4 regions of the Streptacidiphilus sp. MAP5-3 genome follow, and region 1 is predicted to be linked to each of the others. Evidence: riboswitches for the same ligand, from Rfam matches in the RefSeq annotation. Region 1 holds a riboswitch; each other region holds the start of a gene.
The links. Region 1 has a riboswitch for cobalamin ahead of ABH928_RS01470 (ribonucleoside-diphosphate reductase subunit alpha). Riboswitches for the same ligand answer to the same signal wherever they lie in the genome.

Region 2: another riboswitch for cobalamin. It lies ahead of ABH928_RS05120 (HoxN/HupN/NixA family nickel/cobalt transporter); the one in region 1 lies ahead of ABH928_RS01470 (ribonucleoside-diphosphate reductase subunit alpha).
Region 3: another riboswitch for cobalamin. It lies ahead of ABH928_RS09290 (ABC transporter substrate-binding protein); the one in region 1 lies ahead of ABH928_RS01470 (ribonucleoside-diphosphate reductase subunit alpha).
Region 4: another riboswitch for cobalamin. It lies ahead of cobI (precorrin-2 C(20)-methyltransferase); the one in region 1 lies ahead of ABH928_RS01470 (ribonucleoside-diphosphate reductase subunit alpha).

The regions. Positions count from the first base shown of each region.
Region 1 covers NZ_JBGCCL010000001.1:332,348-335,845, reverse strand. Annotated here, with positions in the region: gene ABH928_RS01470 (ribonucleoside-diphosphate reductase subunit alpha) at 1-1,891, opposite strand, end outside; cobalamin riboswitch at 2,025-2,159, opposite strand; gene ABH928_RS01465 (GNAT family N-acetyltransferase) at 2,303-2,818, opposite strand; gene ABH928_RS01460 (hypothetical protein) at 2,979-3,498, shown strand, end outside.
Region 2 covers NZ_JBGCCL010000002.1:312,673-316,170, reverse strand. Annotated here, with positions in the region: gene ABH928_RS05125 (helix-turn-helix transcriptional regulator) at 1-873, shown strand, start outside; cobalamin riboswitch at 911-1,051, shown strand; gene ABH928_RS05120 (HoxN/HupN/NixA family nickel/cobalt transporter) at 1,217-2,293, shown strand; gene ABH928_RS05115 (ArsR/SmtB family transcription factor) at 2,372-2,764, shown strand; gene ABH928_RS05110 (hypothetical protein) at 2,788-2,967, opposite strand; gene ABH928_RS05105 (succinate dehydrogenase/fumarate reductase iron-sulfur subunit) at 3,091-3,498, opposite strand, start outside.
Region 3 covers NZ_JBGCCL010000004.1:163,879-167,376, reverse strand. Annotated here, with positions in the region: gene ABH928_RS09295 (FecCD family ABC transporter permease) at 1-942, opposite strand, end outside; gene ABH928_RS09290 (ABC transporter substrate-binding protein) at 970-1,791, opposite strand; gene ABH928_RS09285 (hypothetical protein) at 1,793-1,981, shown strand; cobalamin riboswitch at 2,088-2,236, opposite strand; gene ABH928_RS09280 (MFS transporter) at 2,371-3,498, shown strand, end outside.
Region 4 covers NZ_JBGCCL010000026.1:35,307-38,804, reverse strand. Annotated here, with positions in the region: gene cbiE (precorrin-6y C5,15-methyltransferase (decarboxylating) subunit CbiE) at 1-571, opposite strand, end outside; gene cobM (precorrin-4 C(11)-methyltransferase) at 568-1,434, opposite strand; gene cobI (precorrin-2 C(20)-methyltransferase) at 1,431-2,198, opposite strand; cobalamin riboswitch at 2,228-2,352, opposite strand; gene ABH928_RS28640 (FAD-dependent oxidoreductase) at 2,459-3,498, opposite strand, start outside.

The sequences.
Region 1 (3,498 bases):
GCTCGATGCACTCGTAGACGCCGGCGATGGAGGCGATGGTCGCGGTCGGCGCGATGGCCAGCAGCAGGGCGTTGCGCAGGCCGGTCTCGGCGATGCGGGCGCGCAGTGCGTCCCAGCGCTCCGGCCAGGCAGGGGCCACGTCGAAGTGGTCGATGTGCAGCTTGCCGCGGGCGGCGCGGGTCTCCTCGTAGGCGGCGTGCCGGCCGAAGCGCTCGGCCAGCTCGCAGCTGGTCTCGTAGGCGGCCAGCATGATCCGCTCGGAGAGCTTCGTCGAGAGCGCCTTGGCCTCGGCGGAGTCGAAGTCCAGGCGGAGCTTGAAGAAGACGTCCTGCAGGCCCATCATGCCCAGACCCACCGGGCGCCAGCGGGAGTTGGACGTGCCCGCCTCGGGGGTCGGGTAGAAGTTGATGTCGATGACCCGGTCCAGGAAGGTCACCGCGGTGCGCACGGTGGCGTCCAGGCGCTCCCAGTCGATCTCGCCGTTCGGCAGCACGTGCGCCCCGAGGTTGACCGAACCCAGGTTGCAGACGGCCGTCTCGGAGTCGTCCGTGATCTCCAGGATCTCGGTGCAGAGGTTCGAGGAGTGGACCGTGCGGCCGGGCAGCGCGGTCTGGTTGGCGGCGCGGTTGGAGGCGTCCTTGAAGGTCATCCAGCCGTTGCCGGTCTGGGCCAGGGTGCGCATCATCCGCGCGTACAGGGTCCGGGCCGGGATGCTGCGGACGGCCTTGCCGTCCTGCTCGGCCTTGACGTAGGCGGCGTCGAACTCGGCGCCCCACAGGTCGACCAGCTCGGGGACGTCGCCGGGGGAGAAGAGCGACCAGTCGCCGTCGGTCTCGACGCGGCGCATGAACTCGTCCGGGATCCAGTGCGCCAGGTTGAGGTTGTGCGTGCGGCGCGCCTCCTCACCGGTGTTGTCGCGGAGCTCCAGGAACTCCTCGATGTCGGCGTGCCAGGTCTCCAGGTAGACGCAGGCCGCGCCCTTGCGGCGACCGCCCTGGTTGACCGCGGCGACGGAGGAGTCGAGGGTGCGCAGGAACGGGACGATGCCGTTGGACTGGCCGTTGGTGCCGCGGATCAGCGAGCCGCGCGAGCGGATCCGGGAGTAGGACAGACCGATGCCGCCCGCGTGCTTGGAGAGCCGGGCGATCTGCGCGTAGCGGCTGTAGATCGAGTCCAGCTCGTCCAGCGGCGAGTCCAGCAGGTAGCAGGAGGACATCTGCGGGTGCCGGGTGCCGGAGTTGAACAGCGTCGGCGAGCTGGGCAGGTACTCCAGGCGGCTCATCAGCCCGTACAGCTCGGCGACCTCGGCCACCGACTTCTCGTTGCCCCCGACCTCCAGCCCGCACGCCACCCGCAGCATGAACTGCTGCGGCGTCTCGATCACCTGACGGGTGATCGGGTGGCGCAGCAGGTAGCGGGAGTAGAGCGTGCGCAGGCCGAAGTACTCGAAGCGGTCGTCGGCCTGCTGGTCGACGACGGCGTCCAGTGCGTCGGCGTGCGCGGCGACGAAGGCGGCGGTGGTGTCGCCGATCAGACCCTCGCGGTGGCCGACGGCCACGGACTCGGCGAAGCAGGACGAGCCCTGACCAGCCGCCTCCTCGCGGACCTCCTCGGCCAGCAGCCGGGCCGCCAGACGTGAGTACTGCGGGTCCTCGGCGATCAGCGCGGCGGCGGCCTCGATGGCCAGCCCGCGCAGCTCCGCGTAGTCGGCCTGGGCGCTGCGGCCACGCAGCGCGGCGGCGGCGACGCGGCCCGGGTCGACCTGGGTCAGGTCTGCGGACCGCTCGGTGAGCGTGACCAGCAGCGCGGTGCCGGGAGCGTCGGCGGCGCCACCACGGGCGTCGGGCTCACGGGTGGGCTGGGGCAGGGTGGGGACGGCGATGTCCGTCATGTACGCGCACGCTCCTCGTTGGCGGCCGGTGGCTGAGGCACGGGTCGCGTGAGAAGGCAGGCGGGAGCAGAGCAGCGCGAAGCAGCCCGTCGGCCCACCCACGAGGCCCGGTTGCAGCGCCCGCGGCCGGGCAGGCCGAGGACGCGCTGACGGCAGGTCATCGGACTCGCGGACAGGCCGGATCGGCAGCCGCTCACCGTTGCGGGGCAGTCCCGGAATCGCACCGGGTTCCCCTGCTTCGACAGCGAGCATGAGCATACATCTAGGGGCAGGTGCGTCACGCACCACCAGATGTTGTGTCGCGGCGTGATTCGTTCGAGTAACCGTTCGATCACTCGGCTGCCCCGCTGGAGCACTGCTGCGGCGCACTCCGGGCACCGGCTGAGGCGTCGCGGCTCCTGCCTGCGGGCATCACGCAGGCGAGCCGGACAGCTCCAGTGCGTAGGTGAAGAGGACCATGCCGGGGATCGGCGACCAGTCGCGTTCGGGGGTCCGGACGAAGCCGAGACGCCCGTATATCCGGTGCGCGAAAGCCATCTGCTGTTGTGATGACATGACGATCCGGGGCAGTCCGAGCTCCCGGGCGCGGTCGATCACGGCACGGACCATCAGCTCGCCGATGCCGCGTCCGCGGGCGGCCGGGTCCGGGGAGACGGCCAGCATCCGGAACTCGCCCTCCTGACCCTGCGCCAGGTCCGCGTAGGGGGAGCCGGGCGGGGCGAAGGTCACCGAGCCGAGGACCGCGCCCGTCTCCTCGTCCACCGCGACGAGCAACTCCGCCTTCTCGGCCCGGTCGCCCGGATCGCGCAGCAGCTTGGCGTAGTCGCCGTCCCGCTCGGTGTGACCGTCGTGGATGAAGGCCTCGGCAACGAGGTGACCTGCGGCGTCGTACTCGTCGGGCAGGGCGGGGCGGACGATGATGCTCATCCTTGAAGTCTGCCTGACCTCTCCCCGGTTGCTCCGTGCGGGGGTGCGCCGAGCGGCGCGGCAGAGGGTGACGTGCCATGTTCGTTGAGTGATGTACCAAGCGAAGCGTGATGCGAAAGGGCGCAGCAGCCGCGCCCTGATACTCGGTTGTCTCCCCGTCATGACCGCGGCCGCGTTGCTGGCGGGGACGACGACGCAGGCGAACGCGGCGACGGCGGGCAAGGAGACCATAGCCGCCAAGACCGCCCCGATCTGCGCAGGGGCGGCGCAGCCCAACCCGATCGCGGTCACGCTGACCGGGGTCCACCGCGGTTACGTGCGCGGCGCGGGTTGGTCGACGCTGCGGCTGACGCTGCACAACCGCACCCGGGCGGCCTGCGGGCAGCTCAAGCCGGTGCTCGTCTACGGCGCGCGGTCCCGCACGCTGCGCGTCGACGCGCTGCGGCTGGAGACCTGGCTCGCCGGACGGTGGCGGGCGGTCGGGGTCGACGCCGCGCTCGGCGAGCTCGCGGGCGAGGTGGGCCCGCGCAACGGACTGAGCCTCCGGCCCGGTGCCACGGCGGCGCTGACGCTGCGGATGCGGCTGACCCGCAGCGCGCCGACGGGGGACTGGCTCTCCCTGGCGGTCGCCTACGCGCCGCTCCAGACCAAGCCCGCCAAGGGCGCGCCGTCCGGCACGA
Region 2 (3,498 bases), on a different contig from region 1:
GACGTCGACGCGCTCGCCGCCGCCGGCATCCCGCTGTACGGCGAGGCGGGACACGCGGGCGGCTACCAGCTGGTCGACGGCTACCGGACCCGGCTCACCGGGTTGACCCCGGACGAGGCGCAGGCCGCGTTCCTGACGGCGCTCCCGGACGCCGCCGCCCAACTCGGCCTCGGCGAGGCGCTGGTGACCGCCCAGCTCAAGCTGCGGGCCGCACTTCCAGCGGAGCTGCGCGAGCAGGCCGAGCGGATCCGGCGGAGCTTCCTGCTCGACGCCCCCGGCTGGTACGGCGAGGCCGAGAGCACGCCTCACCTGCCCGCGGTCGCCGCCGCGCTCTGGGCGCGGCGAGCGGTCCTCATGCGGTACCGGCGCTGGCGGGCGCCGGAGGAGATCGAGCGGCGGGTCGAGCCGTACGGGCTGGTCCTCAAGGCCGGACGCTGGTACCTGGCCGCCGGCGGGCCGTCCGGGATCCGCACCTACCGGGTCGACCAGATCCTCGAAGTCCATATGCTGGATCAGGAGTTCGCCATCCCGGACAGGTTCGACCTGGCCGCGCACTGGAGCAGCAGTCTGGCCGACTTCCACACCCGGCTGCACACCGGGGAGGCCCTGGTCCGGCTCACCCCGGAGGGCGCCCGCCGCCTCGGCGTAACGGCCTTGGGCGACGGAGCAGCACAGGACGGATGGACCGAGACCCGGGTGCCCATCGAGTCGATCGACCACGCCCACCAGGAGTTCCTCCGGCTCGGCGCGGACGTCGAGGTCCTGGCACCGGCCGAACTCCGCGACCGCATCACCGAGACGGTGCGTACCCTCGCCGCCCGGTACCAGCCGACGTCCGCACCGTCCTCGGCAGTGAATCAGACACCTGCTTAGATGTGCAGGCTTGTACCCGAGCCCCCGCCACCTCTAGGCTGCCGAAGGTCCCCTCACTGCGCGGGGACAGTGCAGCGTCAGCGAAGTCCGGTGAGAATCCGGCGCTGTCCCGCAACGGTGAACCCCTCGGCACGAGTGAGGGCAAGTCCGGTCGCCTGGCGTCGCACTCCTGGAAACCAGCCTCGCAGGAAGGTCGGTCCGGACCGGGCCCTCCGGGAGTCTCCGACCAGGCCGCGCCGACCTGTGAGCGTCCCGAGGAGGATGCCCAGTGTCCGCGTTCGTCGCCAAGCTACAGATGGTCCGTCAGTCCCTGAGTCCCGCGGAATGGACCAGGATCGGGGTGATGTCCCTGGTGATTCTGCTGCTGAACGGCGTCGGCTGGGGCATCTACATCTTCACTGTGCTCCCCCACCACTTCCACTACGACAAGCTCGGCGTCGGCCTCGGCGTCGCGTTCACCGCCTGGACGCTGGGCGCGCGTCACGCCTTCGACGCGGACCACATCTCCGCGATCGACAACTCCACCCGCAAGCTACTGGCGGACGGTCAACGTCCCCTGGCCAGTGGCTTCTTCTTCGCCCTCGGCCACTCCACGGTCGTCTCCGCCGTAGGCGTCGGCATCACCGTCGCCGCCAAGGCCGTCTTCGGCGCGATGGTCGACCCGAACTCGACCTACGAGACGCTGGGCGGCATGCTCGGCACGCTCACCTCCGCCGGGTTCCTCTACCTGATCGCCGCGCTCAACCTGATCGTGCTCGCCGGGATCTTCAAGGTCTTCCGCGACATGCGCCGGGGCACCTTCGACGAGGAGGAGCTCGAAAGGCAGCTCCAGGCGCGCGGGCTGATGTGGCGCTTCTTCGGCCGCTTCATGCGCTCCATCAACCACACCTGGCAGCTCTTCTTCGTGGGCATGATCTTCGGCATCGGCTTCGACACCGCCACCGAGGTCGTCCTGCTCGCCGCCACCGCCTACGCCGCCACCGCCGGGCTGCCGTTCTACGCCGTGCTGGCGCTGCCGCTGCTCTTCTCCGGCGGCATGATCCTCTTCGACACCTTCGACGGCTTCTTCATGAACTTCGCCTACGGCTGGGCCTTCGCGCGACCTGTGCGCAAGGTCTACTACAACCTCGTCATCACCGGCCTCTCCATCGCCGCCGCTTTCCTGATCGGCACCATCGAGGTGCTCGGCGTACTCACCAGCGAGCTCCATCTCACCGGCGGCTTCTGGGACTTCATGGCCAACTTCGACATCAACAAGGCTGGCTTCGTCATCGCTGGGCTGTTCGCCCTCACCTGGGTCGTCGCGCTGCTCTACTGGCGTTACGGCAAGATCGAGTCCCGCTGGCAGACCGGTCTCGCCGGAGGGACGGAGGCCGCTCCTGCCGACGCCGCAGCGACAGTCACGGCCACCGAGGCCTGAGCCCGCCAACTGACCCTGCACATCCGCTCACCTGCACGGTGTTGCAGATCACCGGGCAGCGGGGGTCCAATGGGCCCCATGCATCTCGTTCCCACCGAGCGGGCCCACCGCAGGGCCATCGACGAACACAGCGTCTGCACGGCCATCGAAGGCATCGGCGAGCCCGATCAACTCCCCGTCTGGGCCGACCGTTTCGCGCTGCTCGGCGAGCCGCACCGGCTCGCCGTGCTGCTGGCCGTCCACCGGGCCGGTCCGATCGCCGTCACCGACCTGGCCACGGCGACCGGTATCGCCGACACCGCTGTCTCGCAGATCCTGCGCCTGCTACGCGCCGGTGGCACGGTCGCCGGGACGAAGGACGGCCGGATCGTCCGGTACGAACTCAAGGACGCCCACCTGGCGGCGATCCTCGACCAGATCCGTCCCGAACCGGCCGTCCTCGCCCGGGAGCTGCACCACAGCGCCACCTGAGCGCGCCGGAGGCCGTCCCGGGATCAGCAGGAGATGTCGCCCGGGCCGACGTCCGTGCCGAGCATCCCGGTGAACTGCTTGTACAGGCTGATCCGGTCGTTGCGCTCGTCCGGGTTCTTGCCGTTGCACTCCGGGTCGCCGTTGATGTTGCGGATCGTCTCGCCGAAGCCCCGGCCGTTGACCATCGCGTCGTGGCCCGTCATCGTCCCGGCACCGCGCTGGGTGTTCCAAGCGTCCCTCCGCGTACCTGGGAGCACCCGTGGTGGCGTCAGATCTCGCCATCGGCGACCGTGTCCGCCCCGGAACGCGCGCCGGACGGGAACCCGTCAGCGCCGGTGTGCCGCGCCGGGGTTGCTCCTCGCCGCGCGGAGGAACTCGCGGTTGAGGGTGGCGATGCTGGTCAGCGGGATGCCCTTGGGGCAGGCCGTGGTGCAGGCGCCGGTGTTGGTGCAGCCGCCGAAGCCCTCGGCGTCCATGGCGCCGACCATGTCCAGCACCCGGCTCTCGCGTTCCGGCGCGCCCTGCGGGAGGACGCCGAGGTGGGTGATCTTGGCGCTGGTGAAGAGCATCGCCGAGCCGTTCGGGCAGGCTGCCACGCACGCGCCGCAGCCGATGCACTCGGCGTGTTCGAAGGCGAGGTCCGCGTCCGGCTTGGGGACGGGGGTGGCGTGGGCCTCGGGAGCGGAGCCGGTCGGAGCGGTGATGTAACCGCCGGCCTGGATGATGCGGTCGAA
Region 3 (3,498 bases), on a different contig from region 1:
CGGTGAGACGACGGTGCGGGCCACGGTGTCGGCGAGGACCAGGAATCCGGCCCCGAAGAGCATCGACAGCGGCAGGACCAGCCGGTACGAGGTGCCCGCCAGCCGGCGCACCGCGTGCGGCACGACGATCCCGACGAAGCCGATCAGCCCGCTGACCGCGACGGCGCTCGCCGCGGCGAGCGCGCAGCCGGCCACGACGACCAGCCGGATCCGGCCGGGACGCAGGCCGAGCGAGCGGGCCTCCTCGTCGCCGACGGACAGCACGTCGAGGTGGCGGCCGTGCAGCAGCACGGCGGCGGTGGAGACCGCCAGGTAGGGCAGGATCTGCGTCACCTGACCCCAGGTGGCGGCGGACAGGGAGCCGAGCAGCCACGAGTAGACCTGCTGGATGTCCTGGCTGGAGCGCTGCAGCAGGTAGGTCTGCACGGCCGTCAGGAACATGGAGACCGCCAGGCCCGCGAGCAGCAGGGTGGCGGTCCCCGGTCTGGCCGTGACGCCCGCCAGGTAGGCGAGGGCGACCCCGGCCAGTGAGCCGACGAACGCGGCCACGGGCACGGTGGCCGCGTTCGCGCCGCCCAGCGAGACGATGGCGACGGTCGCGCCGAGGCCCGCCCCGGCCGACGCGCCCAGCAGGGACGAGTCGACCAGGGGGTTGCGGAACACGCCCTGGTAGCCCGCACCGGCGAGGGCGAGCGCCCCGCCGACCAGGGCGCCCAGCACCACGCGCGGCAGCCGGATCTGGAACAGCACCGCGCGGTCCAACTGGCTGAGCTGCTGCGGCAGGTGCACCAGCGGCAGCCGGTCCAGCAGCGCGTCGGCCGTCGCCAGCGGGTTGAGGTCCGCCGCTCCGGCCATGGCGCCCACCAGCACCGCGGCGGCCAGGAACACCACCGCGATGCCGTAGGCGCGCAGGGTGCGCGGGCGGACTCCGCCTCTTGTCACCGTTACCTCGTTACCGTCCGCCGTGCGTCACTTGGTGGGGGCCTTCTCGATCGCCTGCGCGATCTGGGCGACCAGCTGCGGCAGGCGCGGGCCCCAGCGCGAGGCGATGTCGTCGTTGAGGCCGACGATCTGATCCTTCTTGACGGCCGGGATACCGGACCAGCCGGGTCGGGCCGCGACGACCGCCGGGCTCTGCCCGCCGTCGGCGGACTGGTTGTCGGTGAGGAAGATCAGCTGCGGCTGGGCCGAGACGATGTACTCGGCGGACAGCTGCGGGTAGCCGCCGTCGGAGGCCTTGTCGGCCTTGTCGGCGATGTTCTTCAGGCCGAACAGCGAGGCGATCTGCCCGGCGAAGGTGGTGGAGGTCGCCGAGTAGTACGGGTTGGCGCTGACCTCCCAGTAGTAGCTGAGGTTCCCGTGATCGGCGCCGGCCTGCTTGACGGAGGCGGTGATCGACGCCTTCATGCCGGTGACGGTCTGCGTGGCCTGGGCGGTGTGACCGGTGGCCTGCCCGATCGCGTCGATCTGCGTGTAGACGTCGTTGATCGTCGCCGCGGCGGGCTCGATCAGGACCGGCACGCCGAGCTTGGTCAGCCCGGCGACCAGGCCACCGGAGTCCTGGGAGGCGATGACCAGGTCCGGGTTGTACTTGGCGATGGCCTCGATGTTCGGGGTCAGCCCGCTCAGGCTCGTGGTCGGCACGCCGGACGGGTAGTTGGAGTCCGAGTCCACCGCGACGACCTGCTTGCCGGCGCCCACCGCGTACAGGTCCTCGGTCGCGGTCGGCGACAGCGACACGATGTGCTTCGGCTGGGTCTTGAGGGTGACCTTGCCGTTGGAGCCGCTCACCGTGACCGGGTACGTCGCGGCGGCCGACGACGCGCTCGTCGAGGACGAGGAGGCGGAGGAGTCGGCGCTGCCGGAGCTCGTGGAGCTGCAGCCGGCGACGACGGCCACGGCTGCGAGCGCGGCGGTCGCCGTCGAGACAGCGCGGACGATCCGGGTGCGCCGAGCAGGCCGGGGCCGGACAGACGAGTGAGCCATGGTGGTGCTTCCTCCCGAGGGACGGGAAGAAGCCAATCCGTCGACGAGCGGCGCAGGACGCGCGCCGACAGAAACGGACCGCCCCTTCCCACGAGGGCCGATGTCGTAGCGCGGCAGGAGGCGACCTGGCTTCGGACCGCGTGGAGAGGGCCCTCACAGTTGCGGGACAGCGCCGGAATGACCCGCAGTGCGGGCTTCACCGGCTTCGCTGCCTGGCACGCTGCCGGAAACCTGCATGGCTGCGCAGATTTTTTGGCTCAGGCAGGTTAGCACTGCGCCGCGATCCCCGGCCGGGCACCCCCGTGGCGGGGCGGCGCCGGACCCCGATCGGCGGGAGAATCGACCGGTGCCGGACCGGTGCCGGACCAGTCCGAGAGGGAACCCATGGGGAAGCAGGCGGAGCAGGGCTACGGGCAGTCGTCCTGGGCGCCGATGGCGGTGCCGGCGTTCCGCCTGCTGTGGCTGGCCCAGATGGTGTCGAACATCGGCACCTGGATGCAGACCGTGGGGGCCCAGTGGATGCTGGTGCACCAGCACAACGCGGCGCTGCTCACCTCGGCGGTGCAGGCGGCCAGCCTGCTGCCCGTGCTGTTCGTCTCCTTGCCGGCGGGCGTGCTCGCGGACCTGCTGGACCGCCGGCACATTCTGCTGGGGCTGTCGACGGCGATGGCGGTGCTCGCCGGGGTGCTCGCCGGGCTGACGGGGGCGGGGCTGGCCACGCCCACGGTCCTGTTGCTGCTCACGTTCCTCATGGGCTGCGGTCAGGCGATGACGAACCCCGCCTGGCAGGCGATCCAGCCGGAGCTGGTCCCGCGCGATCTGATCCCGCAGGCCGCGTCCCTCAACAGCCTCAACGTCAACGTCGCCCGAGCCGTCGGCCCGGCGCTGGCGGGCCTGCTCGTCGCGGTCTCCGGCCCGGCGGTGGTGTTCACGGTGAACGCCGTCAGTTTTGTCGTCGTCGCGCTGGCGGTCTATGCCTGGCACCGTCCGGCGCAGGGTCTGCGCGGCAGTGAGGCGCCGGTTCCCGCTCTCCACGCGGGCGTTCGCTATGTGCGGCACGCGCCGGGCGTGCGGCGGATCCTGGTGCGTTCCGCGTTGTTCGTGCTCCCCGCCTCGGCGCTGTGGGCGCTGCTGCCGGTGACGGCGGGTCGGAGCCTGCACCTGGGGTCAGGAGGGTACGGGCTGCTGCTCGGGGCGCTGGGCGTCGGGGCGATCGTCGGCGCCCTGACGATCAAGCGGCTACGGGCGGCCGTGTCGGACAACGTCCTGCTCGCGCTGGGCGGCGTCATGTTCGCCGGCGGCACCGTCGCCGCCGCCACCCTGCACAGCCTGCCCGCCCTGGCGCTCGTTCTGCTGCCCACGGGTGCGGCCTGGCTGGTCAACCTGTCGACCTTCAACACCGAACTGCAGCTCCGGCTGCCCGGATGGGTCCGGGCCCGCGGGCTCGCCGTCTACCTCATCGTCTTCATGGGAGGACAGGGCATCGGCTCGCTGGTCTGGGGCGCGGTGGCC
Region 4 (3,498 bases), on a different contig from region 1:
CCAGGCTCTCGTCCGGCCCGCCGAGATCGGCGGCGACGACCATCCGACGCTGCCAGCCGTCTGCTGGTCCGGACGAGGGGATCGCGGCGAGCGCCGCACCCAGCTCGGCCGGGCCCGCGCCCGGGGCGGTGAGCACGGCGACCTTGCGCTGTGCACGGCAGACGGCGAAGGCCGGGTGCGGATCGCGTCCGTGCGCGCTGACCACGATGGCGTCGTCCCACGGCACACCGAGGCGCGCGAAGGCGCGCGCGACGCTGCTCACGCCGGGGTGCACGTTGAGCGCGCCCGGCCCGAAGCGCTCGGCGAGCGCCCGGACGATGCCGAAGAAGCCGGGGTCGCCGGAGGCCAGCACCAGGACATCGGCGTCCGGGGCGCGTTCGACCAGCGCGGCGACGGCGTCGAGCGCGGGCGCGAGCGGCCCGAGGGGGAGCGCCCGATCAGCCGGTACCTGCGCCGCGTCTAGGTGCCGCCGCGCGCCGAGGACGAGCGCGGCACGCGCCAAAAGTGCCTGGTGCGGGCCGTTCGAAAGCGGGGCGGAGGAGCCGTGCTCCTCGCCGAGAACGGTGATCACGGCAGATCAGCGACGCGGTCGACGGTGACGTCGACCTCGACGTTCGCCCCGGCCGCGCGCAGCGTCCGGCGCGCGCCGCGCTCCGCCTTCCGGAAGGTGTGGAAGTGCCCCGGGTGGTAGAGGTGCGAACGGGTGCCCTCGGCGCCGAGCGCCGGGCCGACCAGGAACAGCGTGTGCTTCCAGAGCTTGTGCTCCTTGACCGTCGCCTCCAGCGTGGCGACGGTGCACTGCAGCAGCAACTCCTCGGGCCAGGTGGCCTGGTAGGCCACCACGACCGGGGTCTTTGGGGCGTAGCCGCCTTCGACGAGCTCCTCGACCAGCTGCTTGGTGCGGGCGGCGGAGAGGAAGATCGCCATGGTGGTCCCGTGGCGCGCGAACTCGCGGACCTCCTCGCCCGGCGGCATCGGCGTCTTGCCGCCGCCCAGCCGGGTCAGGATCACGCTCTGCGCGACCTCGGGGATGGTCAACTCCCGCTGCGCCAGGGCCGCCACGGCGGAGAAGGAGGAGACGCCGGGCACGATCTCGGTCTCCAGGCCCAGCGCGCGGCAGCGGTCCAGCTGCTCCTGCACCGCGCCCCAGAGCGACGGGTCGCCGGAGTGGATCCGGGCCACCCGGCCGCCCTCGCGGGCGGTGCGCTCGTAGACGGCGAGCACGTCCTCCATCGGGATCAGCGAGGAGTCGAGGATCTCGGCGTCCGGACGCGCGTGCTCCAGCACCTCGGCCTGGACCAGGCTGGCGGCCCAGATCACCACGTCCGCCTCGGCGATGGCGCGCGCGGCGCGGAAGGTGAGCAGGTCGGCGGCGCCGGGACCGGCGCCCACGAACGTCACCTTGCCAGTGCTTCCGTTTGCGTGCGTCGTCACAGCTTTCCCCCTCGGCCCTCGCGCCGCGCCGGGGCGATCAGCGTCGACAGATACGGCACTTCTCCGGTCAGCGGCGAGCCGGCCGGGTGCAGTTGCTCGTCCGGCAGGCCGAGCGACGCACCCCAGACGGTGTCGGCGTCGCGCCCGGACTCGGCCAGCGCGGCGGCGACCTGACGCGCGAAGCGGCCGAACTTGTAGGCGACCACGGTGCCCGGACCGGCCAGCGCGTCCTTCAGCACGTCCGCGCCCGCGGTCACCGGAACCAGCGTCAGCGGCTCGGTGCCCTCGGCCAACACGGTGCCGCTCCGGGCGGCGAGGTCCTGCATGGCGGTGATGCCCGGCACGGTCTCGACCGTCAGGCCGGGGACCAGCTCGCGCAGCGTGTGGGCGAGGTAGGTGAAGGTGGAGTACACGTTCGGGTCACCGATCGTCGCGAACGCGACGGTCACCCCGGTGTCCTCGTCCCCGTCCTCGCCTGCGCGGAGCAACTCGGCGACGCGGGCACCGGCGGCGTCCCAGGCGGCCTCGCGGCGGGCCCGGTCCTCGCGCTCGTTGAGGGCGAAGACGACCCGCACCACCTTGGCGGCGTCCGCGTGGTGCAGCACGGTGGCCTCGGCCCGACCGGTCTCGCCGCTGTCCATGACCGGCACGACGACGACGTCGGCTTCGCGCAGTACGCGCACCGCCTTGACGGTGACCAGCTCCGGATCACCCGGTCCCATACCCACGCCGACCAGGCGTGGGCCAGACGCGCGTACGCGCACGGCAGCAGTCCTCACTCGGGGTCCGCGCCCCGGCTCGTGGTAACGGCGGCCAGAGTTCCTGGCTCACGGGGCTTCATACCCCCGCTGACAGTGGCGGGACCGCGCCGGATTCGCACCGGACTTCCTCGTCATTGCCGCCGTGTTCAGTTCTTCAGGTCTTTTCAGGCCTCGAAATCCCACCATGCTGCGCGTATGGCAGTCAACCGGACCTGCTGTGGCCTGGCCCACGCTGGGATCGAGCCCCTGACGCTGTCCCGGAACTACGCCAACCGCGCCCGCACCGCCTCCGCGATCCGCGTCGAGGCGAAGTCCGTACCGCAGACGAAGCGCATGAACGGGCCGAAGCTCGCCGCCGCCGGGAGCCCGGTGAACCAGAGGCCGGGCACCGACGCGGCCATCCCGGCGTCCAGTTCGGGGAAGCCGCCGACCCGGGCGATCCGGCCGCGCAGCTCGGGGGCGAGGAAGGGGACGGCGGACAGGTCCACCCGGTAGCCGGTGGCGGACAGCACGTGGTCGGCGGTGTGCTCGCGGGTCGCGCGGCTGTCGCGGTCCTCCGTGATCAGCACCACCTTGTCGCCCTCGCGCCGGATGCCGCGCAGCGACTGGCCGGTGTGGACGGGGAAGACGCCGTCCGCGCGGGCCCGCAGCCACCAGGCCCCGCTCGGCCCGAGCACCCTCTTGACCAGCTGCAGCCGCGCCTGCACGGGCAGGGCGCGGAAGGACTGCGGGTACCGGGCCATGGTCCAGAGCGACCAGGCCGCGCCCATCGGGGACTCCGGCTGCCACCTGAGGCCGTACGCGGGTGCCGCGCCGAACCGCACGTGCGGCGTGCGGGCCACCAACTCGACCTGCGCACCTGCCTCGTGGAGCAGGGCGGCACCCTCCAGCGCCGACTGTCCGGCGCCGACCACGATGACGGACCGTCCGGCAAGCGCGGCCATGTCGCGGTGCTGCGAGGTGTGCGAGAGGGGGCCGTCCGGCGACGGGCCGTCGGCCCCCAGGACGGTCCGCAGCATGCCCGGGATGTGTGCGAAGCCGGTCAGTCCGCTGGCGACCACGACCGCCGCCGCGTCGAAGGCCTCCCCTCCGTCAAGCTCCAGCCGGAAGCCACCACCGATGTTCTGACGGACGCTCCGTACGTGCTCGCGCTCGAGGAAGGGCACGGCCTGCTGCTGGAACCACTGCCCGTAGCGGACGAAGAGGTCGACCGGGACCCGGTCGTGTCCGCTCGGGGCCGTCCCCCCGTTGGTCCGGCAGTAGTCGTCGAGACGGTACCCGGCCGTCGGCGCGGAGATGTTGG